2 regions of the Bariatricus sp. TF06-38A genome follow, and region 2 is predicted to be linked to the other one. Evidence: predicted binding sites of a transcription regulator. Region 2 holds the regulator's gene; the other holds the start of a gene.
What was found. The regulator Rex, encoded in region 2, represses fermentation and respiration genes when NADH is low (regulators of the CRP and FNR family bind a similar motif). The targets are predictions, from matches to a motif close to ATTGTTAANTANTTAACAAT.
Positions count from the first base shown of each region.

Region 1: a site for Rex is predicted at 13,685-13,704, ahead of PG418_RS12250 (phosphoketolase family protein). Genes of this name have one in related genera too.

Region 1 covers NZ_JAQFCE010000016.1:20,241-36,735, reverse strand. The annotation lists gene PG418_RS12325 (alpha/beta-type small acid-soluble spore protein) at 30-236, opposite strand; gene PG418_RS12320 (peptidoglycan-binding protein) at 465-1,724, opposite strand; gene PG418_RS12315 (transglutaminase domain-containing protein) at 1,853-3,076, shown strand; gene recG (ATP-dependent DNA helicase RecG) at 3,117-5,177, opposite strand; gene PG418_RS12305 (DAK2 domain-containing protein) at 5,182-6,849, opposite strand; gene PG418_RS12300 (Asp23/Gls24 family envelope stress response protein) at 6,867-7,226, opposite strand; gene PG418_RS12295 (hypothetical protein) at 7,271-7,393, opposite strand; gene rpmB (50S ribosomal protein L28) at 7,517-7,705, opposite strand; gene PG418_RS12285 (CpsD/CapB family tyrosine-protein kinase) at 7,813-8,526, opposite strand; gene PG418_RS12280 (CpsB/CapC family capsule biosynthesis tyrosine phosphatase) at 8,571-9,275, opposite strand; gene PG418_RS12275 (hypothetical protein) at 9,359-9,967, opposite strand; gene PG418_RS12270 (LCP family protein) at 10,031-11,014, opposite strand; gene PG418_RS12265 (class B sortase) at 11,004-11,780, opposite strand; gene PG418_RS12260 (YveK family protein) at 11,777-12,487, opposite strand; gene PG418_RS12255 (nucleotidyltransferase family protein) at 12,510-13,424, opposite strand; gene PG418_RS12250 (phosphoketolase family protein) at 13,735-16,110, shown strand; gene PG418_RS12245 (LysR family transcriptional regulator) at 16,299-16,495, opposite strand, start outside.
Region 2 covers NZ_JAQFCE010000003.1:237,880-254,374, forward strand. The annotation lists gene PG418_RS04970 (YceD family protein) at 1-475, shown strand, start outside; gene rpmF (50S ribosomal protein L32) at 479-661, shown strand; gene plsX (phosphate acyltransferase PlsX) at 803-1,828, shown strand; gene acpP (acyl carrier protein) at 1,850-2,080, shown strand; gene rnc (ribonuclease III) at 2,148-2,843, shown strand; gene smc (chromosome segregation protein SMC) at 2,851-6,411, shown strand; gene ftsY (signal recognition particle-docking protein FtsY) at 6,428-7,381, shown strand; gene ilvA (threonine ammonia-lyase) at 7,386-8,600, shown strand; gene PG418_RS05010 (hydroxymethylglutaryl-CoA lyase-like TIM-barrel protein) at 9,077-10,465, shown strand; gene PG418_RS05015 (GntR family transcriptional regulator) at 10,488-11,126, shown strand; gene PG418_RS05020 (NADP-dependent isocitrate dehydrogenase) at 11,146-12,342, shown strand; gene PG418_RS05025 (ABC-F family ATP-binding cassette domain-containing protein) at 12,400-14,307, opposite strand; gene PG418_RS05030 (redox-sensing transcriptional repressor Rex) at 14,466-15,113, shown strand; gene PG418_RS05035 (NAD(P)H-hydrate dehydratase) at 15,194-16,495, shown strand, end outside.

The sequences.
Region 1 (16,495 bases), on a different contig from region 2:
AATGCCTGTGATACCTTCACTGACTGTTCCTATCGACCGGACATCTGTTTTTCCTGTTCTTCGATCATTTTCTTGACCATATAACCTCCGACAGATCCGTTCTGTCTTGAAGTTAAGTCTCCGTTGTACCCGTCTGATAACGGTACTCCCAGTTCGCTTGCAACCTCGTATTTAAATTTGTCCAGTGCACCTTTTGCTTCTGGCACGGCTGCTCTGTTTGATGAACGACTTGCCATATTCATTTCCTCCTTTTTTGTAACATTTTGTTTTGTGTTACGCTCCTAGTATATGGAGAATAAATTCAGATTACACTGGGAGGTTTTGTTAATTTTAGCATTTTTTATTTTGCAGTAATCTGCACCAGATGAGTATGAAACATTTTAAACTGAAGCATGACACATTTAGTATTCTTTGCATAAAAGCAGAGTTTGGGAGAAAACTTAGATCATAATATAAAATCCAAGTCAGGACAATTCTGCAATTCTGGATACACCTACATAAATTTCGGAAATTTTATACCATGTACGGTAATCAACAGTTCCGGTTACCGGAAGCCCGAACACCGACTGGAATTTTCTGACGGACGATGCTGTTGCCGGACCATAAATACCGTCAACTGTGATTTTCGGAATTGCCGGGTATGCACCGGCAATGACATTTAGCTGTTCCTGCATTTGCCGGACTTTTGTACCAGAAGAGCCCTGGGAAAGGGTATACCCTGGCCATGAAGACGGAATGCCTGAAATTTCTTCAGCAGTATTGATGTAAATATCATCTCCGTAATAATAGCGGAGGATTTCCGACGGAGAATACCCCTGATCACCAAGTGCTTTAGAACCCCATTGGGTCATCCAGTTCGGACACTGAACCTGCCTTCCGTCACAGTATTGTGTCAGAATCGGCTGCCTTACATTCGGTCTGGAAAGATAATCTGCAAACAGTTCGTCCACCACTGTAGAAATGGAGTCAAAAACATTCCGTTCCGGAATCCATTTGTGATCAAAAGCCGTAGAAGATGTAATTGTGAAATCATAGCCCTGATTGCGATACCATTCGGTGTAAACCCGGTTCAGCGTAAAAGACATGATTGCCAGTACATTTGCCCGGATCGTATTTTCCGGCCAGGTTGCATAGATTTCACTGGAAGCAACATTTTTGATATAATCTTTATATTTTACATAATAATTCTGTGCGGTAGAATCGCGTGGTGAGCCATTGTGAACAACAATGTATTCCGGCACGACAACTCTGCTTAGCACAATCTCACCGGTTTCGTTTACCGGCTTGATCTCGTTTTCCGGGATTTTCGGCGGATACACACCGTACAGAGTATGTGCAGGAATCACAAAGATTTCCGGGGTCTGGTCTTCCGTGACAAGTGGACGCAGACGAATCTTCTGAATTGCCGTCACACCGGCCAGTATTTCCGTTCCTGCGATGTTGACCGGCTCGAATCCCGGAGCGTTTACTTCCAGGGTATATTCCGCATATGGCTGTTCTTCATTTGTTACATCCAGGCTATACTCCACAGGCGGTGCGTCAAGCTCAATGGTTTCACTTTGTCCGGAGCTATCGGTTGTCAGTTCTTCCAGTGTGTTTTCAGGAATACCTGTATAGGAAATACGGATTGACGCATCTGGAACAGGAAAAGAATCAATAGACGAAGTAATCTGTACCTGCAAATTTCCCCGATCAGAAGTCTGCATGGCTTTCAAAAATCTCATATCTGATATCCTCAAGGCTTTTTATACTGTCAGAAACATTATATGTAAAAAATGTCCGTGTTGTGCAAAAATGAAGGGTATGTTATGATGAAACATACAGATGAGTATTTGGAGGAATTAAATAGATTATGCGAAAAAAGATGCATCAAACAGGGAAATTTTTTTCGTTCATTCTTTTGGGACTTGGCTGTCTCTGTCTTATATCCGGAGGAATCCTGATCGGCAGACAAATGTCAGCCACTCCGAAAGCAGAGAGTTCCGCGCCGGAAGAAGTTCCTTATGAACAGGAAAAAATTACGGATGCAGAGGTTACCGGAGAATTCTACTATGAACAGCTTTCTGATGAAGAGCAAACGGTTTACCGGGAAATTCTTCAGGGTATCCAGGAAAATAAAAAAGAAATTTATCTGCATTGCAGCAACGCGAATACTGCAAATGAAGTATTTCAGAATGTGTTAAATGACAGACCGGAAATTTTCTGGTGTGATGGAAATGCAACTTCCACAGAATATTCTCAGTCTGAAGGACAGAGCCGATATGTAGTAATAGAGCCCAATTATCTTTATGAGGGAGAAGAAAAAGAACAACGGAATCAGGAGATTGAATCGGCAAGAACCACCTGTCTTTCTGGCATTTCAGACCTTTCAGATGAATACGAAAAGATAAAATACATTTACACCTATCTCATAGATAACGTAGATTATGATCTTGATGCACCGGATAACCAGAATATTTACAGTGCTCTTGTCGGAAAAAGATCGGTTTGTGCCGGCTATGCAAAAAGCTGCCAGTATCTGCTGCAACAACTGGGTATTTACTGTATCTATGTAACCGGACAGACTACAGATCCAAATGGAGGCATCGCAGACCATGCATGGAATATTGTTCAGTGCAATGATCAATATTATTATGTAGATGCAACCTGGGGAGATCCGATTTTTCTCGGCGAAGATAATGACTATCAGATACCGAACCTGATTGCTTACGATTATCTCTGCTGCAGTGAAAAAGAGCTAGAAAAAACACATATGATCAGCACGGACTATGTATATCCGTCATGTCAGTCTGAAAATCTGAACTATTATCAGCTGAACGGCATGTATTATGATACCTATGAGCCTGGTATGTTGCGAGAAGTGATCGACAGATCGATTGAGAGCCAGGAGGCTTATACGATATTTAAAATGTCAGATGATGCAGTCTATCAGGATGTCGTGGATGAAATGCATGAAACCCTCATGGAAGAAGGTGCAGGATACCTGGGTGAGTTATATGGACTTTGGCAGGTTTCTTATTCATACAGTGAAGAAGCATCCCTTAACAAATTTATTATTTACTGGTTTTATGAATAAAAAGATAGTGGGCAGAACAATTTGCCCACTATCTTTTTATCTACAACGTCGTTTCCAGATTGTTTCCCGAAATGTATGCCGCAAGCTTTTCACCAAGCAGTTTATATTTTTCGCCTTCTAACAGTGGATCTTCCCTCAGGATTTCCCCCGATGCTTCTCCTGCTTTTTTCAGAAGCTCCGAATCCTGGAACACATCTCCGATCCGGAAATTCATTAATCCGCTTTGCCGGATTCCAAAAAGATCTCCTGGTCCCCGAAGCTTCAGATCTTCATTCGCAATAAAAAATCCATTATTGGATTTGTTCAGGATCTCAAGTCGTTTTTTTGTCTCTTTCGTCTTCGAACCACTCATAAAAATACAATAGGACTGGTGTCTGCCACGTCCTACGCGCCCGCGAAGCTGATGAAGCTGCGCCAGCCCAAAACGCTCAGCATTCTCCACCATGATCACCGTAGCATTCGGCACATTGATACCAACCTCGATAACTGTTGTCGACACCAGGACCTGGATCTCATTCTTTGCAAATGCTCCCATGATCTCGTCTTTTTCTGCCTGTTTCATCCGCCCATGAAGCGCAGCGATCCGGATCTTGTCACCCATCTCACTTTGCAGAAGCTGCGCATAGTCAAGAACATTCTCTGCATCCATTGCCTCGCTCTCTTCTACCATCGGACAAATCACATAGCACTGTCTTCCTTCGGCGACCTGCTTCTGCATAAAGCGGTAAGCAGTCGGTCGGTAACTGGTATCCACCACACAGTTCTTGATTGGCAGACGGTTTGCCGGAAGTTCATCAATCACCGAAATATCCAGATCTCCATATAAAATGATTGCCAGTGTTCGAGGAATCGGTGTCGCACTCATTACAAGAATATGAGGAATTTGTCCTTTCCCGGCAAGTGCCTCTCTCTGACGGACACCAAATCGGTGCTGTTCATCGGTAACAACAAGTGCCAGATTCTGGTATTCCACCTTCTCCTGGATCAGTGCATGGGTTCCCAGAACAATCTGCACTTCTCCCGCAGCAATCCTCTGATAAGCTTCCCTTTTTTCCTTTGCTGTCATCGACCCGGTCAAGAGCTCGGTTTTCACCGGAATCTGATACTTTTCCAGCATCTCTATGATTGATTCGTAATGCTGCTTGGCCAGAACTTCTGTCGGCGCCATCATTGCGCCCTGATAACCGTTCAGTGCCGCCAGAAGAAGAGCCAGAAGCGCTACTATTGTCTTGCCAGAGCCAACATCCCCCTGGATCAGGCGTGACATCACTAGCTTTCCGCACATCTCCTCCTGGATCTGTTCCCAGACTCTCTTCTGTGCTCCGGTCAGTTCATATGGCAGATTTGCAAGAAAGCGGTCGATTTCCGACCGCCTTTTTATCACAAATCCGTTTTCGGCACGCTCATTTCGCTCCCTCGTCCTGCGAAGAGCAAGCACGAAAACTAAAAATTCTTCAAATACAAGTCTCTCTCTTGCATGGTAGAATTCTGCCTTATCCAGTGGAAAATGTATCCCGCGGATCGCATAGTTATACTCAGCCAGATGATATCGAAGGCGCAGATCTTTCGGTAGATCATCAGAGACGAGATCCAGATATTCCATCGCACCTTTAACCGCTTTTGCTACCGCATTGTTCGTCATACCGGCAGTTAACGGATAAATTGGCTGAAGAGTTCCACACTTTTTATCGTAACTATCCGGTGGTGAAAATAACTCTGGATGCTCCATAATCAGTTGATCCTTTTTTGAAACTACCCGTCCTCTTATGATAACCGGCATTCCCTGCTTCAATGTATTACGCAGAAACGGCATACGAAACCAGATCACCTTCAAAGTACCAGTCAGATCTTTTACGTATGCTGTCGTAATCTGCATACGCTTTCCTCCTCCAACCTGTACTCTTCCGTATATCACGCCTTTTACCGTGCTGATCTTTCCTTCTTCCAGCTCTCCTACGCTCACCGGCTCTTCATATACATCATATCCTCTGGGATAATAACGGAGCAGATCGCCGATGGTAAAAATTCCCATCTTGTGAAACAGTTCCTCGGTTTTTGCCCCGATTCCTTTCAGATTACGGATTTCTGACTGCTCATTCATAAGTCTATTCTACCGCCAACACATAGTAATAAATCGGCTGTCCGCCCATGTGTGCATCTACGTCCATATCCGGATATAATTCTTCAATCTCTGCTGTCAGCTTTTCTGCTTCTTCTTCGGAAACTTCTTCTCCATAATAGAGACTGATCAGTTCAGAATCATCATTTACCAGCTGTGCCAGCATGTCCTTTGTAGTACCATCAACAGACTTGCCAACTGCAAGGATACCTGCATCACCAATTCCCATGATATCACCTTCATGGATTTCTTTATCATCGATGTGGGTATCACGGACAGCATAAGTCACCTGACCTGTCTTTACACATTTGATCGCTTCCAGCATCGTCTCTTCATTTGTATCCACATCTTCTTCTGCATTGTAATTCAGAACTGCTGTGATTCCCTGCGGAACGGTCTTTGTCGGAATTACGATAATATCCTTGTCTTCTGTCAGATCACGCGCCTGATTTGCAGCCATTACGATATTCTTATTATTCGGAAGAATGTAAATATAGTCTGCATTTACATGATCGATCGCTGTCAGCATATCCTCCGTACTCGGGTTCATGGTCTGACCACCCTCGATAATGTAGTCCACGCCAAGTTCTTTGAAGATTTCATTTAATCCTTCTCCGATCGAAACAGCAATAAATCCGACCTTTTTACGTGGCTCTTTGGCTTTTTCTTTCTCTTTCTGAGCTGCTGCAAGCTTTTCTGCATCTTTGATCAGCTTTTCCTGATGCTCTTCACGCATATTATCAATCTTCATACGAGATAACTGTCCATAAGTAAGTGCTTTCTGGATTGCAAGTCCCGGATCGTTCGTATGAACATGTATCTTAACAACGTCTTCATCTGCTACACATACGATAGAATCACCAATCGATTCCAGATAAGCCTTAAATTCTATTTCATCCTTTTCTGTAAATTCTTTGTCCAGGAGAATAATAAATTCGGTACAGTATCCAAATTTGATATCCACTGTACCCTCAGTTTCAACCTTTGTTGCATTAACAGCCTGAGGAGTTGGTGCAAGTGCGCTGTAGTCAATCTCTTTACCGAGGAATGCATCATATGCCCCGCGCAGTACTTCCAGAAGTCCCTGTCCGCCGGAATCTACAACACCTGCCTCCTTTAATACAGGAAGCATATCCGGAGTCTTTGCCAGAACAGTCTCTGCCTCTTCAATCAGCTTCGGGAGAAATTCTTCCAGATCATCTGTCTCCTCTGCAAGTGTCTGAGCCTTTTCAGCCACCCCTTTTGCAACGGTAAGAATCGTACCTTCTTTCGGCTTCATAACAGCCTTATATGCTGTCTCTTTTGCACGTACAGCTGCTCTTGCAAGTGCAGGTACATCAATTTCGCTTTCCGTCTTGATGGATTTTGTGAATCCGCGGAGCAGCTGGGATAGAATAACACCGGAGTTACCTCTTGCACCACGGAGAGAACCGGATGAAATTGCCTTCGCAAGAGAAGCCATATCCATGCCTTCCAGTGCAGTTACTTCTTTCGCTGCCGCCATAATTGTCATAGACATATTGGTTCCTGTATCACCATCCGGTACAGGGAACACGTTCAGTTCATTGATATATTCCTTTTTTGCTTCTATATTCTGTGCGCCTGCAAGAAACATCTTCGCAAGCAGTTCTACATCGATACTCTTTGTTGCCACAACAAGTTCCTCCTTAATTAATCGATCACGCGGACGCCTTCGATATAGATGTTGATCTTATCGACGCTCATACCTGTAAATTCTTCAACTTTATACTTCACGTTGCTGATCAGATTGTCTGTTACTGCTGAAATACTTACTCCGTAAGCTACGACCACATGAAAATTAAGTGTAATCTTATTCTCATCAGAGATTCCGACCTGGATTCCCTTTGTAAGGCTTTCTTTTTTCAAAAGTTTTACCAGACCATCTTTCATGCTGACAGCTGCCATACCGACAATTCCAAAACATTCAACTGCTACAGATCCTGCATATTTTGCGATCACTTCCGGATCGATCGTGATGATTCCTAAATCAGTACTCATACTTCCCTTCATATGCCATCCTCCAATTCTCAAAATTCATATCAATAAATCTATTTTTAAACGTTGAAAATATTATACTCTATTTCCAATGCTTTTACAACCAATGCAGCCCGATAATCAGGCATGCTGACACCTGCCTGATTATACGGCAGCTCACTTAACAGTTCACTGTCGTACATTCGCCAAATACAGATCCAATCAGATTTTTGTGCGAGCACAAATCTGGACAGCTCCGTATTTGGTTCATCGTATACGCAAAAAACCGAAGCTTAAAAGCTTCGGTTCTCATCATTCCGCTCAGATTAAGCTCTTTCAACGCGTCCGGATTTCAGGCAGCTTGTACATACGTACATTTTCTGTGTTCCGCCGTTTTCCGTTTTAACTCTAACGGATTTTACGTTAGATTTCCACATCTTAGATGATCTTCTATGAGAGTGACTTACGTTATTTCCGAAATGAGCACCCTTTTCACAAATAGCACATTTAGCCATGATTGCACCTCCTAACGATCTGAAATGTCTGCTTACAAATCTTGCAGACTCACAACAATAATTATTTTAACAGAAACTTTTAACAATTGCAAGTGTTATTTTCACTTTTATGCATTTTTTGTTTCTTCATTGTGTCCATAATAGCCCTCATACTTCTGTGAGCCATAATATTTGTTATAATATCCCTTCTGGTTCTTACGCTCTACCTTGTTAAGGACAACACCAAGAACGGACACTCCCGAATTTTCCAGCTGGTCTTTTACATTCTGCACCAAACGGTATTTGGTCTTACCTGCTTCGACAACAATGATCGCGCCATCACTCTGATGTCCGATGATTGCCGCATCAATAACAAGACCAAGCGGCGGACAGTCAATGATAATATAATCATAGACATTCTTCATGGACTCCAGCATACCGGTAAAACGTTTGGATTCCAGAAGCTCTGTCGGATTCGGAGCCTCCGGTCCAGAAAGAAGAATATGAAATTTCGGAATATTTGTCGCCATAATCACATCTGCAAGCACACACTGTCCGGAGAGGAAGTGTGACAGCCCTTTATCTGCACCGGTAATCTGAAGTTTCGATGCCATAACAGAATTCCTAATATCCGCATCAACAAGAATAACAGATTTTCCCATGTCTGCAATTGATTCTGCCAGCGCAACAGAAACAGAGCTTTTCCCCTCTCTCGGCACACAGCTTGTTACAAGAATGACTCTTTTATCATCTCCGCAAAACTGCAGATTGGTACGCAATGTCCGGATTGATTCACGCACCCCGTAGCTTTTCTTTTCAATCGATAAATTAACCTTTTTCAACAAAACACCTGCTTTCTTCCCCACGCGGGGCTATCTGAATCTCTTTATCTGCTCTTCCATATCCGTCTTGGATTATCTACAAAAATCTCTTCCGCATAATCCTGTCCCATCTTTTTTCTGACGTAAGTGGCACACTTCCCGAGGTTCATCTTCCGCCCCTCCAGATTGTGTGCATCTGATCCTATAAAATCCACAAGATCATCTTTCATCAGGCCGGCACAGAACTTTTTAATCGTATGTCCTTCATATCCCAATACGGAATCTGCATTTATCTGGATCTGTGCTCCAAGTTTTTTCAGTTCCTGGATTCTCTCCGGTTCCTGACAGCAAAAATACCTTTCAACATGTGCAACGATCGGTCGATATCCCTTGGTGATTAGCTCATAAATGTAATTACGGACCGTGACAAAACTGTCATTGGTTGAAAACTCTGTCAAAACATATCTGCTTCCAAGCATCGTCGGCCGAAGCTTCTTATCAAGATGCCGGATCATCTGCTCATTCCGGTAATACTCGCAGCCAAGCCTCAGTCCAATTCCAACTTCTTCAGCATAATCGCGAAGTTCATGGTATACTCGGATCACCTTTTTCATGGAAGGCTCAAACATCTCCGGTCTGTAATGCGGAGTCGCAATGATATAACGTACTCCCTGCTCATAGGCATCCCGTATCATTGCTCTGGAAGTCTCCATATCCGGTGCTCCATCATCTACTCCCGGAAGAATATGACAATGAATATCTACCAACATCAAAACGTATCTCTCCTGTCAAAAAGAAAACGCCCCTCACGGTGACTCCCGCCACAAAGAAGCGTTTTCAACATATGTTTGTATTATCTAACAGCTTTCTTTTTAAGACCGAATGCTGCTGCTACTGCTGCCAGTCCAAGTACTGCAACTGCTGATACAGCTGTTGCGCTTGTAGCCGGTGAAGTAGCTGTTCCTGTAGCGGATGTAAGAGTTGTCTTGTCAACAACAAATGCAACCGGTGACAGTGAACTAAATGTACCTGTTACTGTTCCATCTGCAACAGTTGTATCAATCTTCTCCCAAGCTGATGCTGATCTATTGTAATGCAGAATCTGAACTTTAGAAGAAGCTGTTACGCCTTTCATTACGAATGTGATCTTAAGTGGGAATTTAGCTCCTTCCGGCGCTGTAACTTCCTTAACATCAGCAACTGTCATATTCGCATTAAAATCGCTCCCAATTACTTCTTTCAATTTTGCTTCAGTCTTAATGTCTGCAACTGCCTGTGTGTATTCTGTCGGGATCTCAGATGTGATAGAAACATTCACTGCATTACCATCTGTATCTGTTGCGCTGCTTACAGCTGTAACAACTGTAGAAGCTGCCGGACTTGGTGCTGCAAATGCCGTCATTCCGATGCAGGATACCATAGCTGCAATAAGACCAACTGTCTTTAAGATTCTTGACTTCATTTTCTTTGACCTCCTCACATAGTTTATTTGATATTCGCTATATCAAGCTATACTATACTACAATTACATTATTTTGTAAAACATTTTTAATATTATTTTTTTTAATTCTTTATTGTCTACCAGATACTGCGCATGTCCGTCTTTCTCAATAATCTCACCCGGAACTTTCACGGTGTCCTCTGCAATCTTATAATCTGTCAGCTCTTCCATCTCATCCGCAGTCATGTTTGTTGTCATATAATCCTCCAATTTCTGGTACAGAGAAAGATACTCTGTTTCGCTTTGAATACTCTGCATCTTCTCGATCAGAGCATCCATAAACTGTGACTGACGTTCCATGCGCTGATTGTTACTGTCAAGGACTTCAATATCTCTTTTACGGACATATTTTTCAGCAAGTTCCCCATTAAGAGTAACTTCTGCACCTTTTTCAAATGCAGGATCAACAGCTGTATAATCTTCTGGCACGGTAAGAGTAATTCCTCCAACCGCATCAGTTGCTGCAACCAGCCCCTCCAGCGTCAGTGAAAAATAAGAATCCACATTCACGCCATACATAAGTTCTGATACCTTCTCAGATGTCAGACGGCAGCTCTCTTCTGCCCCGTCCCCATATGCGTACTGAAGTGCGATCTGCCCATTTTCCGTCATCAGCCTGTTACCTGTCACATCATAAATATCGATTCCCACCATAGAATCTCTGGAAATCTGAATGATCTGTGCCGTCTTCTCTTCTTTATTAAGGACCAGAAGATTCAGGCTGTCGCTCTGTCCGTTTTCTCCCGGGTTATTACCAAGATCTGCTTTTTCTTCCTTGTCAACACCCATGAACAGAACGGTCTTGATATCCGGGTTGAGTTTGTATTTCTTTCCGTCTTCTTCGATGATTCCGGACTGTGATTCCGTTTCGTCTGCACCCGCTTCTGCCGATGCCTCCTGTTTTTTCTGCGTACCGCTTTTCCCTTTTGTAACCGTATAAACGACACCTGCCAACAGCCCTGCGCAGATAACTGCAAGTATCACGATTACCAGATTTCTATTCTTCATTTGTCAGAACCGCCTCCACAAGAAGTCTATGGTTTGATTCTCCCGTCACACAGGTACTGAGCGACAGGATCCGGTCTTCTGTTCCTACGCTTTCGATATCACTGTAACGGCTTCTCAGGTCTCTGGAATCCTGAAGTGAATCCAGGAAAGCCTGTCTCTGGTCATCCATTACATAATTGAAAGAGTTGATCAGATGACGGTCATCATAAATAACTGCCGCAAAAATCCGGTAAGTCAGAACATGATCTGGTGTATAAATGATCACATTTGGATATTTTTCAATATATCCTTCTTCCAGATAACGATCCAGTGTATGAAACATGGTATCTACACCCTCACCCATCTGATGTCCGTAAATAACCGTATTGAAATCTGTAAAATTCTTACTGTTGCATGCCTGTGTAAAAATAGCACCATCCGCCGCTTCTACCCGTTCCCAGGTATGAGATAGATAATAATTATCATCCTCATTATTCTGGCAAACCGGATAATCAACGGTTGTTCCATCAATCTTAATCCATGCGTAAATGTCCGGATTTTTTTCCTGAAGAGCAGTAAAATCAACCGGTATCTCCGGCTTTGTCTGCTCTCCGTCATCACTATCTGTTTTTGACGGTTTCACATTTTCCGTTGCCAGCTTTTTTGCATCATCATACGACTGCTTCGTCTTTGCCGCCGTGGCGTAATACCAAATCAGATAACCTGCACAGCAGACTGCTATCACAAGCAACACCGCAACAATAATCTTTCTTGTCCTGTCTTTCAAATCGATTCCCTCTTTTCTGTCGGAATCGCTGCAAGCATATGAAGTCCAAGATATTTTTTAATATCTTCTTCTGTCTGAATTGTATCATTCATGAGATAACGAAGTACAATAACAGTAGCTGCCACAAACGCAAATGCAAGTCCACCCATTGCAGTATTCTTCTTAGTATTCGGTGAAGAAGGATATTTTGGCACAACAGCTTCTTCAACAACCTTCGGCTTGTCACTGGACATTACATATGCCACTCTCTCAGCTGTCACATCCGCAAGTTCATTTGCAATTTTCTTTGCTTCTTTAGCGTTTGCATCCAAAACAGTAAATCTCAAAATACGGGTATCTGTCTGATTATCTGTCTGAATCATACTTTTTAACTCTTCATATGTATAATCCAGATTTAATTTTTCAATTACTTCTTCGAGAACAGGACGGCTCGTTGCCAAAATCTCAAAGTCTGCTGTAAGCTGCGTACCCATCTGAATATCTGCAAGGGATGTCACACTTGTTGTTTTTGTTAAGATATAAATCATTGAGGAAGCGGAATATTTCGGTGTGATCAGCAGTTTCGTACCACCAAACGCAAGTGTCGCTCCTATGATAAAACACAAAACAATTATCCACAATTTATTCATCAGCAAATGAAAAATTTCTCCGAGATCAATCTCCATCTCATCATCTTTTTGCATTTCTAACTGTTTCAACTCACTCATAGTTTTTTTCCTCTTCTGTTCTTTAATTCCACAATTTTTCCGGATAAACGCCATCTTCTGTCATCTTCTTGAATCCGGCCTGTGCAAGTTCTGTATCTTCTTTATAAGTAATACCGATCCATTTATCGTGTGTTTCCAGAACCTTTACATCCACATTTCCTTCTTTTAAAAGATCTCCTACAATATTTGGAAGAAGATATTCTTTTTTCAAAGGATCTCCTGCTTCATCTTTTAAAAATTCTGCGAATCTCTCATCCAGAACCTGAATGAAATCCGGATAACCAGCCCACATATTCATGGATACATTAGAATCTGGTGTGATCCATTTCTGAACCGCTTCGCTGTCGCAGTGTACCCCGTCAGCCTGGATACTGATTCCAGTCGTCTCATGGATCTGTTCAAGCATTCCATTTTCATCTACCACACATACGCCGCGGGTAACTGTTCCATTTTCACTAACCGTATTCTTCAGAATAAAACCAGCCATTCCCATCTGCATCTTATCTGCTGTCTCTGCGTGCGCAATCAAGTAATCATGGAGAAGCTTAAACGCTTCCTTTCCATAATAGTCATCTGCATTGATGATCACAAACGGTTCTTTTACTACATCTTTACAGCACAGGACTGCCTGACCGGTTCCCCAAGGTTTGGTACGTCCCTCCGGAACTTCAAAACCAGCTGGAATATCTGCAAGATCCTGATATACATATTCCACCTCGATCTGATCTCCGATACGATTCCCGATTACAGAACGGAATTCTTCTTCAATATCTTTTCTGATAATAAATACAACCTTGTCAAAACCAGCTTCTTTTGCATCATAAATAGAGTAATCCATAATGATCTCCCCATTCGGAGACATCTTGGCGAGCTGCTTGATTCCTGTTCCAAATCTTGAACCGATTCCTGCTGCCATAATAATCAGAGTAGTCTTCATAATAAATTCTCCCTCACTAAAAAACTGTCAATCTACATTATATACACTGTTTTTCTCCGTCAAAACATTAACATTTTAAACACTTTATTCAAAAATCTTACATAAAAACAGCTATTCGTAATTATACTTCAATTTTTCCACAATGTCTACCACCTATTACGAAATTAAGGAACTCCTCCTCTTCCTATCCATAACATTTTGATATGAATATAATTCATTATTGCTATTTTACGTTATCTTTTACTCATGATATGATGAACTCAGTTAAAAAAATAACAAAAATGAACTAGAGAAAGAGAGAGGTACAAAAATGGAAGACAATAAATTATGTCTTGAAAAGCAGCCATTATCTGATGAACTGCTCAACAAAATGAATGCCTACTGGCGTGCTGCCAACTACCTGTCAGCCGGTCAGTTATACCTTCTTGATAATCCGCTTCTGAAAAAGCCATTGACCATGGATCAGATCAAGAAAAAAATCGTCGGACACTGGGGAACCGTACCTGGACAAAACTTCATCTATGTACACTGCAACCGTGTCATCAAACGTTATGATCTGGATATGATTCTTCTTTCCGGTCCAGGACATGGCGGAAACTTCCTGATCGCCAACACTTATCTGGAAGGTTCTTATAGTGAAGTTTATCCGAACATCAGCCAGAATGAGGAAGGCATGAAGAAAATGTTCAAGCAGTTCTCATTCCCATGCGGAGTTCCGAGTCACTGTGCTCCAGAAACACCAGGTTCTATCAATGAGGGTGGAGAACTTGGATATTCAATTGCTCACGGCTTTGGTGCTGTTCTGGACAACCCAGATCTTATCGCTACAGTTGTTGTCGGTGACGGTGAAGCTGAAACAGGGCCGCTTGCTACTTCATGGCAGTCCAACAAATTTCTGAACCCGATCACAGACGGTGCTGTTCTTCCAATCCTTCATCTGAACGGATACAAGATCAGTAACCCGACCATTTTCTCACGTATTTCTCATGAGGAAGTAGAAAACTTCTTCAAGGGCTGCGGATGGAAACCTTACTTCGTAGAAGGTGATGATCCGATGACTATGCACAGAAAAATGGCTGAGACTATGGATGCCTGCATCGAAGAAATCAAAGCAATTCAGAAAAATGCCCGTGAAAACAATGATCCTACCCGTCCGTTCTGGCCAATGATCGTTCTTCGTACTCCAAAGGGATGGACAGGACCAAAGGTTGTTGACGGACTCCAGATTGAAGGATCTTTCCGTGCACATCAGGTACCGCTTTCTATGGAATCACCAGAACATCTTGACCTTCTGAAAGAATGGTTGGAAAGCTACCATGCAGAAGAACTCTTCGATGAAAAAGGACGTCTGATTCCGGAACTTGCAGAACTTGCTCCAAAGGGAGATGCCCGTCTTGGTGCAAACCCGCATGCAAATGGCGGACTTCTTCTGAAAGACCTTCGTCTTCCAGATTTCCGCTCATACGGAATCGAAGTAGAACCTGGCAAGACAAAAGCACAGGATATGATCGAACTTGGCGGATACATCCGCGACATCTTCAAATTAAATGAAGACAGTAAGAACTTCCGTATCTTCGGACCAGATGAAAGTATGTCCAACCGTCTGTACAAAGTATTTGAAGAACAGAAACGTGACTGGCAGGCAGACTTGCTTGACACTGATGACTGCCTTGCAAGAGACGGACGTATCATGGACGGTATGTTAAGTGAACATATGTGTGAAGGATGGCTGGAAGGATATCTTCTGACAGGACGTCATGGATTCTTTGCAAGCTATGAAGCATTCATCCGTATCGTTGACTCTATGGCAGCACAGCATGCAAAATGGCTGAAGGTCTGCAACCAGCTTTCATGGAGACAGCCGATTGCTTCGCTGAACTTTATCCTGACATCTAATGTATGGCAACAGGATCATAACGGATTTACACATCAGGATCCAGGATTTCTGGATCACATTGCCAATAAAAAGGCAGACGTTGTCCGCATGTATTTACCACCGGATACAAACTGCTTACTCTCATGCTTCGACCACTGCATCAAGAGTAAGAACTATGTCAATGCAATCGTAGCGTCTAAACATCCAAGCTGCCAGTGGCTGACTATGGAACAGGCTGTAAAGCATTGTACACAGGGTATCGGTATCTGGGAATGGGCAAGTAATGACTGCGGTGAAGAACCAGATGTTGTTATGGCTTGCTGCGGTGACACTCCTACTCTTGAAGTTATGGCTGCTGTTACTATCCTTCGTGATGAAATGCCAGAGCTCAAGATCCGCGTTGTCAATGTAGTTGACCTGTTCAAACTGGAATCAGACCACAAACATCCACACGGATTAAGTGATGCAGAATACGATGCAATCTTCACAAAAGATAAACCGGTTATCTTTGCATTCCACGGATATCCGACACTGATTCATGAGCTGACATACGAACGTCACAACCACAACATTTCTGTTCATGGATATCAGGAAGAAGGTACGATCACTACTCCATTTGACATGCGTGTACAGAACCAGATTGACCGTTTCAACCTTGTAAAAGATGCAATCATGCATCTGCCACAGCTTGGCAATAAGGGATCATTCCTGATTCAGAAGATGAACGACAAACTGGTTGAGCACAAGCAGTACATCGCTGAATATGGACAGGATCTGGAAGAAATCAGAAACTGGGAATGGCATAAATAATATCAATCGTTTTCTAATCCAAAATTCTACTTTATAACTTTATACTTACAAATATAAAAATGCTCCGGAATTATGATCCACACATAAAAAATTCCGGGGCATTCTCCTTATATTTTTCTTTGCAGATACACATCCCGGCTACAAAGGATACCGATTTGCACAATCCACTTTGAAAATCTATTTCTTCTTTAGTTCTTCTGACTGCTCAGAAACTTCTGAAACTCCTTCGATGCAATACTCTGAGGATACTCAGTATCATAGATCAGAATAATATTTCTGGTCGGAAGCTTCTCTTCCACTTCGATTTCAAATACATTTTCTGCCTTCTTCTCTTCTTCGGCAAATTCTTCCGGGACAAATCCAATTCCAAGATTGTGACGGACTG
Region 2 (16,495 bases):
AGTGGTCGGCACTGAGATGAAAGAAGTGAAGGTGAACGGAAGCAGATTTCCGGTAAGCCGGACACAGCCTGTGCATATTCATGTCGAGTATGCCGGCGAAAAAAAACTTCATATCAGTTGTGAGACAAGTCTTACGGTAATCATTCCGTGTGACAGATGTCTTACAGATGTACCGACAGATTTCACGCTTTCCTTTGAAAAGCAGGTGAATACAGCTCTGGCAGACGGAGAAGATGATGGCGAATCCGATGAAGCGAATTACATTGACGGATATCATCTTGATGTGGAGCAGCTGCTCTATAACGAGATTTTAGTAGGGTGGCCGATGAAAGTTCTATGTAGCGAAGACTGTAAAGGGATTTGCAGTGTATGTGGTCAGAACTTGAATGAGGGAAGCTGCGACTGCGAAGACACCAGTCTTGACCCTAGAATGTCAGTTATCCGCGATCTTTACAAGAATTTTAAGGAGGTGTAACCTATGTCAATTTGTCCAAAGAATAAATCTTCTAAAGCAAGAAGAGACAAGAGAAGAGCAAACTGGAAAATGAGCGCACCGAATCTGGTGAAATGCAGCAAATGTGGAGAACTTATGATGCCACACAGAGTTTGCAAAGCTTGTGGATCTTACAACAAGAGAGAAATCGTTACTGTAGAAAACTAATTAAAAAAGGCTATAGTACAGGAGTTAGGCGTATTGCTTAACTCCTTTTCTTTTTTCTAATTTTCCTAAATCTGCTAAATATTATTGATTTTTACGGTCATGTCTAGTAGAATTGGTTTAGTAATGCTGGGAGGTAACAGTATGAAAGAAATAACAAAAGTTGTTGTCGATGCAATGGGCGGAGACAACGCACCGCATGAGATCATCAAAGGTGCGGTCGAGGCGGTCGGGAAGTCAGATGCGATCCATGTGATCCTGGTCGGAAAAGAAGATGTCATCAATCAGGAACTTTCCGGGTACACATATAATAAAGAACAGATTTCGGTTGTTCATACATCGGAAGTAATTGAGACAGCAGAACCGCCGGTTATGGCGATCCGTAGAAAGAAAGACTCATCCATTGTGGTAGGTCTTAAGATGGTGAAGGATAAAGAAGCTGACGCTTTTGTTTCAGCAGGAAGTTCCGGTGCGGTTCTTGCCGGGGGACAGCTTCTGGTTGGACGTATCAAAGGGGTGGAAAGGCCACCGCTTGCACCACTGATCCCGACAGAAAAAGGATTCTCCATTTTGATCGACTGTGGGGCGAATGTAGATGCAAGACCTTCACATCTGGTGCAGTTTGCCAAGATGGGTTCGATCTATATGGAACATATTATGGGAGTCAAGAATCCGAAGGTTGCGATCGTCAATATCGGAGCTGAGGAAGAAAAGGGTAATGCCCTGGTCAAGGAGACTTTTCCTATGCTGAAAGAATGTAAGGATATTAACTTTATCGGAAGCATTGAAGCGAGAGAAATCCCTCACGGACAGGCAGATGTTATCGTCTGTGAAGCATTTACCGGCAACGTGATTCTGAAACTCTATGAAGGAGTAGCATCGGTTCTTGTAAGCAAGATTAAAGGTGGTATGAAGCAGAATCTCCGCGGCATGATCGGTGGACTTCTGGTTAAGCCGGTGCTGAAAAAGACTATGAAGGATTTTGACGCAAGTGAGTACGGTGGAGCACCACTGCTTGGACTCACCGGTCTGGTAGTAAAGACACACGGCAGTTCCAAGGCAAAAGAAGTCTGCAATTCAATTTTGCAGTGCGTAACCTTCAAAGAAGAAGGAATCAATGAAAAGATCAAAGAATGTATTCAGGCGGAAGAAAAATCCGCACAGGAATAAGCTCAGAAAGGATTAAGAATTATGGAATTTGAAAAACTGAAAGACATTATTGTTGATGTGATGGGATGTAACCCGGATGAAATTACGATGGACACTACATTTGTAGATGATCTGGGAGCTGATTCGCTTGATATTTTCCAGATTATTATGGGAATTGAAGATGCATTTGATATCGAAATTGAAAATGAAGATGCAGAAAAGATCGCAACAGTAGGTGATGCTGTAGAACAGATCAAGAACGCTGTTAACTAGGGAAAATGATTACAGGGGACATCCCCATTTTTGGGGAGTGTCCTTTTTTAAAATTGGAGGAGCAATCATGAGCAGAAATGTAAAGGAACTGGAAGAAAAAATCGGCTACAATTTCAAGGACAGCCATTTGCTCAGACATGCTGTGACGCACAGCTCTTATGTGAATGAAAAGCATATGAAGAAGGCAGACTGTAATGAACGTCTGGAATTCCTTGGAGATGCTGTTCTGGAACTGATTTCAAGCGAATATCTTTTTTTCGAGAACCAGACAATGCCGGAAGGAGAACTGACTAAGTTAAGAGCAAGCATGGTATGCGAGAAGGCACTTGCATTTTGTGCGCGGGATCTGGAACTTGGAAGTTATCTGTTGCTTGGGAAAGGTGAGGACGCGACCGGTGGAAGATTCAGAGAGTCTATTACCTCGGATGCATTGGAAGCACTGATTGGTGCGATTTATCTGGATGGTGGTTTTGCTAATGCGAAAGAGTTTATTTTAAAATATATTTTAAACGACCTGGAAGGGAAACGGCTCTTTTATGATAGCAAGACTATCCTGCAGGAAATGGTACAGGGCGGTCAGGAAAAAGGAATTGTCTACCAGCTGGTAGGAGAAGAGGGACCGGACCACAATAAATCCTTCCGTGTAGAGGTTGTGATCGGCGGAGAAGCCTTTGGATGTGGTATCGGAAGGACCAAAAAGGCTGCCGAACAGGAAGCGGCTTATCAGGCAATCCTGAAGCTGAAAGAAGGAAAGGTACAGTAGGTGAAGCATGTATTTAAAAAGTATTGAAGTACAGGGATTCAAGTCTTTTGCAAATAAGATTGTCTTTGAATTTCATAACGGGATCACCGGAATCGTCGGACCGAACGGAAGTGGGAAAAGTAACGTGGCGGATGCCGTCCGCTGGGTACTCGGAGAGCAGAAGGTGAAGCAGCTCCGTGGAGGTACGATGCAGGATGTTATTTTTTCCGGTACGGAAAACCGGAAACCCCTCAGCTACGCATCGGTTGCGATCACACTGGATAATTCAGATCACAAACTCCCGGTGGAGTTTGAAGAGGTTAAAGTCACAAGAAAGTTGTACCGTTCGGGGGAAAGTGAATATCTGATCAATGGCAGTGTCTGCAGGCTCAAAGATATCAATGAGATGTTTTATGATACAGGTATCGGAAAAGAAGGATATTCGATCATCGGACAGGGACAGATTGACAAGATCCTGAGCGGTAAGCCGGAAGAGAGACGAGAGCTTTTTGATGAGGCGGCCGGGATTGTCAAATTTAAGCGCCGCAAGGCGTTATCTCTTCGCAAACTGGAAGAAGAGCAGAGCAATCTGGTCCGTGTCAATGATATTTTGGGAGAGTTGGAAAAGCAGTTTGGTCCGCTTCAGAAACAGTCGGAGACAGCGAAGGAATATCTGAAAAAGAGAGAAGAACTGAAGCATTATGACATCAATATGTTCCTGGTGGAGATGAAACGTCTGAAGGGGCAGATCCGGGAAAACGATGAGAAGCTGAAGATTGCGCAGGATGAACTCACTGAAGCCGGCAAAAAGCATGAAGATATGAAGGCACAGTATGAGAAGATCGAGCAGGAAGTAGATGAGATCGACGCCGGAATTGAGCATGCAAAAAGCCAGAGAAATGAGACAACACTTCTGAAGCAGCAGTTGGAAAACCAGATCGAGCTTTTAAAAGAGCAGATCAACAGTGTCCGTATGAATGATGAACACTATGAAAAACGCGCAAACGATATTCAGGCAGAGCTTGCAAACCGTGAAAGGCAGAAATCCGAACTGGAAGAAGAAAAAGCAGAGATCGACAGACATCTTGCAGCTGCATCTGAGAGACAAAAGCAGGCAGGAGAGGAGCTGACTGCCCTGCAGAGCCGGATTGCAGAGATGACAGTGGAGATTGAAAAGAATCAGAACGATATCCGTGAGCTTCTGAATAACCGTGCATCCACGAAGGCAAAGCTGCAGCATTATGAAACGACGCTTGAACAGATCAAGGTACGCCGGGCACTGCTTTACAAACGTCTGGTAGAAGCGGAGAGTGATGTACAGAGGCAACAGGAACTTGCCGCGCAGTATACGGAAGAACTGAAAGCAGTATCAGGGAAGATCACGGATTCTGTAGAACAGATCAAAAACTATGAAACAGAGATTGCCGGACTGCAAAAAGAGATCGGACAGGCAAATGAAAACCTGCGAAACAGGCAGAATGCTTATCACAGGGAGTACTCTCGTCTGGAGTCTCTGAGGAACCTTACGGAGCGTTACGATGGTTATGGGAACAGTATCCGTCGTGTGATGGAGCAGAAAAGCCGTGAGCCGAAAATCCTGGGGGTTGTGGCGGATCTGATCAAAGTAGATAAAAAATATGAGACTGCGGTGGAGATCGCACTTGGAGGCAGTATCCAGAATATCGTTACTGCAGACGAAGAGACTGCAAAAAAAATGATTGGTTATCTGAAGCAGAACCGGTATGGACGTGCAACTTTCCTTCCATTGACAGCGATTCGTGGGGGACAGGGATTTGTCAGGGCAGAAGCCCTTCGCGAGCCGGGGGTGATCGGCACGGCGGATAAGCTGGTAACGGTAGAAGATAAATTCACATCTCTTGCAGAGCATCTTCTTGGAAGAACGCTTGTGGCAGACAACATTGATATCGGGATCCGTCTGGCAAGAAAGTATCGTCAGTCTCTGCGTATCGTTACGCTGGAAGGAGATCTGATCAATCCTGGCGGAGCAATGAGTGGTGGAGCATTTAAGAATTCCAGTAATCTGCTCAGCAGAAGACGTGAGATTGAAGAACTGGAAAAGACGGTTGTGCGTCTGAAAACAGAACTCCAGAAATCGGAAGCAGAAGTTGCGGCCGCAAAGGAGAAGCGGACGGCGCTGTATGCAAAGGTGGAAGAGATCCAGCAGGAATTGCAGAATGACTATGTGGTTCAAAATACTGCGAAGATGAATCTGGACCAGGTAAAAAGCCGTCAAAATGCGACCAGAGAAAATTCAGAAGGAATTTATGCGGAGCGCAAAAAACTGGAAGAACAGGTTCATGAGATCGAGGAAAACGAAGAATCAATCAAAATGGAACTGGAGACCAGCCAGCAACTGGAGGACGAGCTGACACGCCAGATGGAAAGCTCACAGAAGTGGCTGGAAAAAGAGCGTGAGGCAGAAGCGACAGAAGTGCGCAAAAATGAAAATATTCACCTCAGTTTTGCTGCATTGGAGCAGAAAAAAGATTTTATCGAGGAGAATTTTGTCCGTATCCGGGAAGAGATGGGAAAATTCCAGGAAGAGCTTGCCACTTTAAATGCAAGCAAAGGAGAGAATCACGGTGAAATAGAGCAAAAAGAAGCACAGATTACCGAGATCCGGCAGACGATAGAGAATTCAAAGGAATTATTTGAGGAAATCAACAAAGAGATCGAAGAATCGCAGAAAAAGCGGGAAGAACTGAATCAGAAGCATAAGGCATTCCTGAAAAAGCGAGAAGATCTGGCAGCTCATATGGCAGAGCTTGATAAAGAATCCTTCCGGCTTACCAGCAAGAAAGAAGGCTACGAGGAAGCTTTGGAAAAGCAGATCAATTATATGTGGGAAGAGTACGAACTGACGTATAATCATGCATTGGAAATCCGGGATGAGAGTCTGACAGATCCTGCCGAGATGCGAAGGCGGATCCAGGAATTAAAGACGGAGATCCGGAAACTCGGATCGGTGAACGTCAATGCGATCGAAGATTTTAAAAATCTTTCCGAGCGGTATGAATTTATGAAAACGCAGCATGATGATCTGGTAGAGGCAGAAGCAACGCTCAAGAAGATCATTGAAGAGCTGGACGAGGCGATGCGCAAGCAGTTTACTGAGCAGTTTGCAAAGATCAGCCAGGAGTTTAATCAGGTGTTTAAACAACTGTTCGGTGGTGGAAAAGGAACTCTGGAACTGATGGATGATGAGGATGTGTTGGAAGCCGGAATCCGGATTATTGCGCAGCCGCCGGGTAAAAAACTTCAGAATATGATGCAGCTTTCCGGTGGAGAAAAGGCGTTGACGGCGATTTCGCTGCTGTTTGCAATCCAGAATCTGAAACCTTCCCCGTTTTGTCTGCTGGATGAGATCGAGGCGGCACTGGATGATTCTAATGTCACGAGATTTGCACAGTATTTGCACAAGCTGACGAAAAATACACAGTTTATCGTCATTACACACCGTCGTGGTACGATGACAGCGGCAGACCGGCTGTATGGGATCACTATGCAGGAAAAAGGGGTATCAACGCTGGTATCTGTGGATCTTCTGGAAGATGAGCTTACAAAGTAGTGGATAGGAGGATATGATGGCAGAAGAAAAAATGGGATTTTTTAAGCGTCTGGTAGCAGGACTTAACAAGACGCGCGATAATATCGTGTCTGGAATGGACAGTATTTTTCATGGATTTTCAAAGATAGATGAGGACTTTTATGAGGAACTGGAAGAGGTTCTGATCATGGGAGATCTGGGGGTAAAAGCGACTTACGCGATTCTTGATGATCTTCGTAAAAAAGTAAAAGAACAGCATATCAAAGAGCCGATTGAGTGCAGACAGCTCCTGATCGACAGTATCAAAGAGCAGATGGATGTAGGCGAGACAGCTTATGAATTTGAAAACCAGACTTCTGTTGTTCTGGTGATCGGAGTAAATGGAGTCGGAAAGACGACTACTATCGGAAAACTTGCCGGTAAGATGAGAGGTCAGGGCAAGAAAGTTGTGCTTGCTGCAGCAGATACTTTCCGTGCAGCTGCGGGCGATCAATTAAAGGAATGGGCACATCGTTCGGATGCAGATCTGATCGGCGGACAGGAAGGTGCAGATCCGGCAGCCATCGTTTATGATGCGGTAGCGGCTGCAAAAGCGAGAAAGGCAGATATCCTTCTGGTGGATACAGCCGGAAGACTTCACAATAAAAAGAACCTGATGGAGGAACTGAAGAAGATTAACCGTGTGCTGGAAAGAGAATATCCGGAAGCATACAGGGAAACTTTGGTCGTTCTGGATGCAACGACCGGACAGAATGCACTTTCACAGGCAAAGGAATTCAGTGATGTTGCGGATATTACAGGAATTATCCTGACTAAGATGGATGGAACGGCCAAAGGTGGAATTGCAGTTGCAATTCAGGCAGAGCTTGGAATTCCTGTTAAATATATAGGTGTCGGTGAGACAATCGATGATCTGCAGAAATTCGATTCCGACGAATTTGTACAGGCATTATTTACAACAGAAGAAAAGAAGGAAGAAGGAGAAGAATAATAATATGCTGACATTGGAAAAATTTGAAGAAGCAAGCGAGATCGTAAAACGTGTGACACGTCCGACAAAGCTTATCTACAGTGAGTATCTCAGTAGCCAGACCGGGGGGAAGGTCTATTTGAAACCGGAAAATATGCAGTACACAGGTGCATACAAATTAAGAGGAGCTTATTACAAGATCAGCACACTTTCTGAGGAAGATCGTGCAAAAGGTCTGATCACAGCTTCAGCAGGAAACCATGCGCAGGGTGTGGCATATGCGGCAAAAGCGTTTGGATGTAAGGCGACGATTGTTATGCCAACTGTCACTCCGCTGATCAAGGTAAACCGTACCAAAAGCTATGGCGCCGAGGTTGTTTTACACGGAGATGTCTATGACGATGCCTGTGCAAAGGCCTATGAGCTTGCAGAAGAGTACGGATATACTTTTGTACATCCGTTTGATGATCTGGATGTAGCTACCGGACAGGGAACGATTGCAATGGAAATTGTCCAGGAACTCCCGACCGTTGATTATATCCTTGCACCGATCGGGGGCGGCGGACTGATCACAGGTGTATCTACACTTGCAAAAATGCTGAATCCAAAGATCAAAGTGATCGGTGTGGAACCGGCAGAAGCAGCAAGTATGACTGCTGCAATCGAAGCAGGACATACCGTAACACTTCCAAGTGCCAACACGATCGCAGATGGTACAGCAGTAAAAAAAGTCGGGGAACAGAACCTCCCATACGTCATGGAAAATGTAGACCAGATCGTAACTGTAGAAGACGATGAACTGGTCGGAGCATTCCTTGATATGGTGGAAAACCATAAAATGGTAGTAGAAAACTCCGGTCTTCTTTCCGTTGCAGCTTTAAAACAGCTGGATCTGAAAGGTAAGAAAGTAGTATCTATCTTAAGTGGCGGGAACATGGATGTTATTACCATGTCTTCAGTTGTACAGCACGGGCTGATCCAGAGAGACCGTATCTTCTCTGTATCGGTACTTCTTCCAGATAAACCGGGTGAACTGGTAAAAGTGGCACAGACGATTGCAGAAGAGCAGGGAAATGTGATCAAACTGGAACATAATCAGTTTGTAAGTATTAACCGGAATGCGGCTGTGGAGCTTCGTGTGACACTGGAAGCATTTGGAACCGATCATAAGAACCGGATCATTGCGGCATTGGAGGCAGCCGGGTTCAGACCGAAGCTGATCAGTGCGAAGTTATATTAGAATGTTTAAGAGGACAGTCTTATCCCCTGGTGAGGGATGAGGCTGTCTTTTTTTGAAAATAAGGTTGTTAGGGCGGGCGAGAAAAAGAATCTCTTCCAATCCAGGTTGTGCAAACCATTCCGATGAACCTCTGAAGGCGAAAATTATGTCAGCAGAGGCTTCCATAATTTTTGAGTTTCATCTCCATTGCACAAAATAGGATTGAAAGAGATTCTTTTTCTCGCCCGGCCAATGAACGGTATTGGTAAAAAGGGCAGGACTGCTTCATAGTGAGGGAGAGGGGATAGAGACTGCAAATGTGATTGGGTGCTTGTTAAAGACGGGAGATATAGATGAAAAAATATGGAAATTTAACCAATTAGCACTTTAATTGAATGAAATACTGTGTTAAAGTCACGAAATGAGGAAAATGGGGTTGACATCGAAGGTATAGTTGTATACAATAATACAAAAATACAGGTCAGGGAGTGACGGTTATGGAAAATAGGAAGGTTTATCTGGATAAGCATACAAATTTATTGCAACTTGAGGAGCATATGTACCCGCTGGTAGACGTGGACACACCGAATGTGTTCCGGAACCTGTTTCATTATGATGAGATTCCGAAGATTGCGTTTAATGATCGTATTGTACCGCACAGTATGCCGGATGAGATCTGGATCACGGATACGACATTCAGGGATGGACAGCAGTCGAGAGCACCCTATTCAACGGATCAGATTGTAACCATTTTCGATTATATGCACAGGCTTGGAGGTCCGCAGGGGAAGATTCGTCAGAGTGAATTTTTCTTATACAGCAAGAAAGACCGGGATGCTGTATATAAATGTATGGAAAGAGGTTATAAGTTCCCGGAGATCACAAGCTGGATCCGTGCAAATAAAAAGGATTTTGAGCTGGTAAAAGATCTGGGAATGAAGGAAACCGGAATTCTGGTAAGCTGTTCGGATTATCATATTTTTTATAAACTGAAGATGACAAGACGAGAGGCGATGGAACATTATCTGTCAGTTATACGTGAATGTCTGGAGACCGGTGTCAGTCCAAGATGTCATCTGGAAGATATTACCAGATCGGATATTTATGGATTTGTCATTCCATTCTGTCTGGAACTGATGCATCTGATGGAAGAATATCAGATTCCGGTGAAGATCCGTGTCTGTGATACAATGGGATACGGAGTCAACTATCCGGGGGCTGTGATTCCTCGTTCCATTCCGGGTATCATTTACGGACTCAGAGTACATGCAGGTGTACCGAGTGAACTGATCGAATTCCACGGACATAATGATTTTTACAAGGCAGTCAACAATTCAACAACGGCCTGGCTTTATGGAGCATGTGGTGTGAACTGTTCCTTGTTTGGAATCGGTGAACGTACCGGCAATACGCCGCTGGAAGCGATGATTTTTGAATATGCGCAGCTTCGCGGAACGCTGGATGGTATGGATACAACGGTGATTACTGAACTGGCAGAATATTATGAAAAAGAGATTGGATACCAGATTCCGCCGCGTACCCCGTTTGTCGGAAAGAATTTCAATGTAACCCGTGCGGGGATCCATGCAGACGGACTGTTAAAGAACGAAGAAATCTACAATGTGTTTGATACCGGCAAGTTTCTGAACCGTCCACCGCTGGTTGCTGTGTCAAATACTTCCGGTCTTGCAGGTATTGCACACTGGATAAATACATATTATCACCTGAAAAATGAGAAACAGGTAGACAAGAATTCCATTTTAGTTGTAGAATTGAAGAAGTGGGTTGACGCGGAATATGAATCCGGCCGTGTGACCGTACTCACAGATCAGGAACTGATCCGGGAGATTGAGAGAATCTGTGACGAAAAGGGGATTACAATCTAACGAAATTCAGGAGAGAGATAAAATGGAAGAGTATTCATTGAGAAGTCAGGTTTTTCAGACCATCAGAGATGACATTCTGAAAGGTAAGTATGAAGAAAATGACGAACTCAGGGAAGCAACATTGGGGAAGGAACTTGGAGTTAGCCGTACACCGGTAAGAGAGGCACTTAGACAGCTGGAACTGGAGGGACTGGTGAACATCATCCCAAATAAAGGAGCTTATGTTACCGGTATTTCCGATAAGGATGTACATGATATTTATATGATTCGTTCCATGCTGGAAGGATTATGCGTCCGTTGGGCAACAGAACATATTACACAGGAGCAGCTGGAAGAATTGGATGAGATCATTCTTTTATCCGAGTATCATATGGATAAAGGACATTCCGATCAGCTGACAGAGCTGGATGGAAGATTCCATCAGATTCTGTATGAGGCATCACAGAGCAGGATTCTGGATCATGTGCTTTCAGATTTTCACAAATATGTACAGCTTGCAAGAAGGACTTCCGTTAAGACAGAAGAGCGTGCGATCAAGTCGATTGGTGAGCATAACGAGATCCTGAATGCCATCAAGGCGAAGGACGCGGAAAAAGCCGGCAATCTGGCAACGATCCATATTATGCATGTTATGGAGAACCTGCATATCGAAGAAAAATAGCCAAAAAGGAGACGAAGTTATGAGTAAAATTCAGATGACGACACCGATTGTTGAGATGGACGGAGATGAGATGACCAGAATTCTCTGGAGGATGATAAAAGATGATCTTCTTCTGCCGTATATCGATCTTAAGACAGATTATTATGATCTTGGATTGGAACACCGCAATGAGACAGATGACCAAGTTACAGTTGATTCGGCTAATGCAACAAAGAAGTACAAAGTAGCAGTCAAATGTGCGACCATTACACCGAATGTGGCAAGAGTAAAAGAATATGGACTCAAAGAGATGTGGAAGAGTCCGAACGGAACAATCCGTGCGATTCTGGATGGAACGGTATTTCGTGCTCCGATCGTGGTAAAAGGAATTGAACCATGTGTAAAGAACTGGAAGAAGCCGATCACGATTGCCCGTCATGCTTATGGGGATGTATATAAAGGAACCGAGATGAAGATTCCGGGACCTGGAAAGGCAGAGCTGGTCTACACGGCACCTGACGGAACAGAGACAAGAGAGCTGATCCATAATTTCGATGGAGCAGGTATTATCCAGGGAATGCACAATATCAATGCATCGATTGAAAGTTTTGCAAGAAGCTGTTTTAGTTATGCACTGGATACAAAGCAGGATCTTTGGTTTGCAACAAAAGATACCATTTCCAAAAAATATGACCATACTTTCAAAGATATCTTCCAGGAGATCTTTGATGCGGAGTATAAGAACCTTTTTGACGAAGCGGGAATTGAATATTTCTACACACTGATCGATGATGCGGTAGCCCGTGTAATGAAGTCAGAGGGTGGTTATATCTGGGCATGTAAGAATTATGACGGGGATGTGATGAGTGATATGGTTTCCTCAGCATTTGGTTCACTTGCCATGATGACATCTGTACTGGTATCACCGGAAGGCTTTTATGAATATGAAGCTGCACATGGAACAGTACAGCGTCATTATTATAAACACCTGAAAGGGGAAGAGACTTCAACAAACTCTGTTGCAACAATTTTTGCATGGACAGGAGCTTTGCGCAAGAGAGGAGAACTGGATGGGAACCAGGAACTGATGGATTTTGCAGACCGTTTGGAAAAAGCAACGATTGATACGATTGAAGAGGGTTATATGACAAAGGATCTGGCAATGATCACAACTCTTCCGGAGGTACATGTACTGAACAGTGAAGGGTTTATTAAAGCGATTGCAGAAAGATTATAAAAAGAGCAGGGAATGCATGAAGGGCGTATCTCTGACAGGAAAATGGGAAGAACCGGCTTATTCAGCTAGTTCTTCCCATTTTTCATAGAGTTCTTCGAGTTCTGCTTCGTTTGCTGCTTTTTCTTTTGCCAGTTCCTGGCATTTAACAGAATTTGTATAGACTTCTTCCTGCATCATCAGTTCATCGATTTTGCCATTACGTGTTTCCAGAACACCGATACGTTCTTCTGTTTTCTTCAGGTCGTTCTGCCTTTTACGGAGACGTGCCTGTTCTTCTTTCTGCTCCTGCCAGCTTAGTTTGGATTCGGAAACCTGCGCCGGTGCGTCTTCGGAAGCAGCTGTGGAAACAGCCGGGGTCAGAAGATCTTTTTTCTCCAGATAATAATCATAGTTGCCGATATAATTTACAAAGGTATTGCCGGTCAGTTCCAGAATACGGGTGGCAGTCTGGTTGATGAAATAACGGTCGTGGGATACATAAAGTATCGTACCGGTATAATCGTTCAGAGCCCGCTCAAGAATTTCCTTGGAAGTGATGTCCAGATGATTGGTTGGCTCATCGAGGATCAGAAAATTTGCATTGGAGAGCATCAGCTTTGCCAGAGATACACGTCCCCTTTCACCACCACTTAAATCACCGATCAGCTTGAAAACATCATCTCCGGTAAAAAGAAAAGCCGCAAGCATGTTCCGGATCTGTGTGTTGGTAAGTGTCGGATAATCATCGGAAATTTCTTCAAAGATCGTCTTATCCATATGAAGGACGTGGTGTTCCTGATCGTAGTAACCAATCTCCACATTGGCACCCAGTGTAAAGGAACCGCTGTCTGCCTGGATCACATTGTTCAGAATCTTGAGAAGCGTAGTTTTTCCGGTTCCGTTGTCGCCAATGATGGCTATATGTTCCCCACGCTTGATCTCGAAACTGATATCGGTGAAAAGTGTCTGTGGCGGAAAGGCTTTGCTTAATCCTTTGACAGAAAGGACATCATTGCCACTGACACGGGAAGGCTCCAGCTTCAGATGGATGTCAGTGTTGATCTCCATCGGTTTGTCTACAAGCGTCATCTTGTCCAACATTTTTTCCCGACTTTCGGCACGCTTGATGGATTTCTCACGGTTAAATGAACGGAGCTTTTCAATCACGGCTTCTTGATGTTTGATCTCACGCTGCTGATTCAAGTATTCTTTTAATCTGGCTTCTCTGAGCTGTTCTTTTTTGACAGCAAAATCAGAATAATTGCCCATATAAGTATGAAGCTGTCCCTGCTCGACTTCAATCACCTTTGTAACCACACGGTTCAGGAAATAGCGGTCGTGGGATACGATAAGAACAGCACCCGGATAATTCAGAAGATAGGTTTCCAGCCATGCGATGGAGTTCATATCCAGGTGGTTTGTTGGTTCATCCAGAAGCAGGACGTCAGGCTTGGTAAGAAGGAGTTTGCCAAGAGATACACGGGTCTTCTGACCACCGGATAAAGAATCTACGGGTTTAGTAAATTCTTCTTCTGTAAATCCGAGACCTTTTAGAACGCCGGTAAGCTCACTTTTATAAGCGTAACCGTCTGCGTGCTCAAATGCAGAAGTCAGTCTCTGATAAGTGGCAAGACGTGCTTCAAGAGCATCTCCGGAAAGAGACGGAAGCTCTATCTCGATTGTACGGATCTGCTTTTCCATCTCAATGACTTCGGCTTTTGCCGTGCGGACTTCTTCATAAATGGTATTGCCGCTTTCCATCTCCTGATGCTGTGCAAGGTAGCCGAGAGTTTTGCCTTTGGTAAGAACAACCGTCCCTGCATCGGGAGAAAGCTGTCCTACGATCATCTTGAGGATCGTGGATTTGCCGGCTCCGTTAAGACCTACAAGAGCAGCTTTTTCATGGTTCTCTATATGAAAGGATCCGTCTTTTACGATGACCTGATCCCCAAAACTTTTTGACAGATTATGACATGCCAGTATCATTTTTATATCCTCCTGTTAAAGTGGCAATTATGTTACTGCTCACAGTAACATAATTATAGCTGAAATACGACAAAAAACAACTATAAAATTTGACTTTTTCACTAGATTCTTATATAATTAAAAATAATGAGTCAAAAAATAGGAAGGTGGAAGTGAAAGTGGCATCAAGAGAAATATCTCAGGCAGTAATAAGGAGACTTCCGCGGTATTATCGTTATTTAGGGGAACTACTGGAGAGCGGAGTCGAACGGATATCATCCAATGAATTAAGTAAAAGAATGAAAGTAACTGCTTCACAGATCCGTCAGGATCTGAATAATTTTGGTGGATTTGGACAGCAGGGATATGGCTATAATGTAAAGTATCTTTATACAGAGATAGGTAAGATCCTTGGACTGAACGAGAAACATAAATTCGTTATCATTGGAGCAGGAAATCTTGGACAGGCACTGGCGAATTATGCAGCATTTGAAAATCGGGGATTTGTTTTAAAAGGGCTGTTTGACGTAAACCCAAGGCTTGCCGGATTGACGATCCGTGGAGTTGAGATCCGTATGATGGATGAATTGAAGGATTTTGTGAAAGAAAACGATATTGAGATCGGGGTTCTTACGATTCCGAAGACAAAAGCAGTAGAGGTTGCCAATCTCCTGGTAGATAATGGAGTTAAGGCTATCTGGAATTTTGCGCATACAGATCTGAATCTGCCGGATAATATTATTGTTGAGAATGTTCATTTGTCTGAAAGTCTGATGAGATTATCTTATAATATCACCAGATACAATGAAGAACATGAAGGAAAGTAGGCAAAGCAGACCAGAAGGCAGAGGTGCAGGAAAATTTTTTCCTGCACCTTTTTGAAAATTAAATGTATGGGAGACCGGATATGAAAGAAATACTGACAGCAGATCAGATGAGAAGATCGGATCAGAGAATGATACAGAAGATGCAGGTCCCGTCCCTTGTCCTGATGGAACGGGCGGCACTTCAGTGTGTGGCTGCGATGAAAGCAGAAGACATAGATTTGTCGAAAGCATTGGTCGTGTGTGGAAGTGGCAATAACGGTGGTGACGGATTCGCAATTGCAAGGATGCTCGTAGAAGAAGGAAATCATCCAGATGTAGTATTGGTCGGAAATTATGACCATCGTAGTGAAGAAACAAAAATCCAGATGAAAATTCTGGAAAATCTGGGAATATCTGTAGGAAACAGTTTGCCACAGAAAGAATATAGTGTTATTATAGATGCCGTATTCGGTATTGGCCTATCCCGTGAAATAAAAGGCAGATACGCAGAGGTGATTGATCAGATGAATCGGATGACTGCCTGTAAGGTGGCAGTCGACACTCCTTCAGGGATCCGTTCGGATGATGGAAAAGTGCTTGGAACGGCATTTAAAGCAGATCTTACAGTGACCTTTGCGTTTCAGAAGATGGGACAGATCCTATATCCGGGATGTGAGTATACAGGAAAGCTTGTTACAGCGCCGATCGGAATTACCAGACCGGAGTTTTTTGCGGAAGAAGAAATCTGCATGGCACTTGAAAAATCCGATGTGCCGGCAATGCTGCCGCAAAGGAAACCGGATTCTAATAAAGGGACTTATGGAAAGGTTCTGATGATTACCGGAAGCAAAGGAATGTCCGGTGCAGCATATTTAAGTGCCAGGGCAGCATATCTTTCGGGAGCAGGTCTTGTCCGGATTTATACGGAGGAAAGTAACCGGGCAATCTTACAGGAACTTTTACCGGAGGCGGTAATGACGACCTATTCTCTGGATGAGACAGAATCATTTGAAGAACTTCCGGATTTGCTGGAATGGGCGGATGTGCTCTGTATTGGATGCGGACTCGGTATGGGACCGCATTCGGAGGAATTACTGAAAAAGGTGCTTGAGAATAATAAAACCCCGGCTGTTATTGATGCGGACGGACTGAACCTTCTGGCAAAGACCGATGAGTGGGGGACCGAACAGATTCGGATGAATCCTTCCGGATATGTACTTACTCCACATATGAAAGAAATGTCCAGACTGACCGGATACAGCGTACAGGAATTAAAAGACAACAGAAGAGAGCTATTAAGGAAATATACAGAAAAAGTCCATGCTGTCTGTGTACTGAAAGACAGCAGGACACTTGTGAAAGCGCCAGAGGGAAGGCTTATGATCAATACCACCGGTAATGCG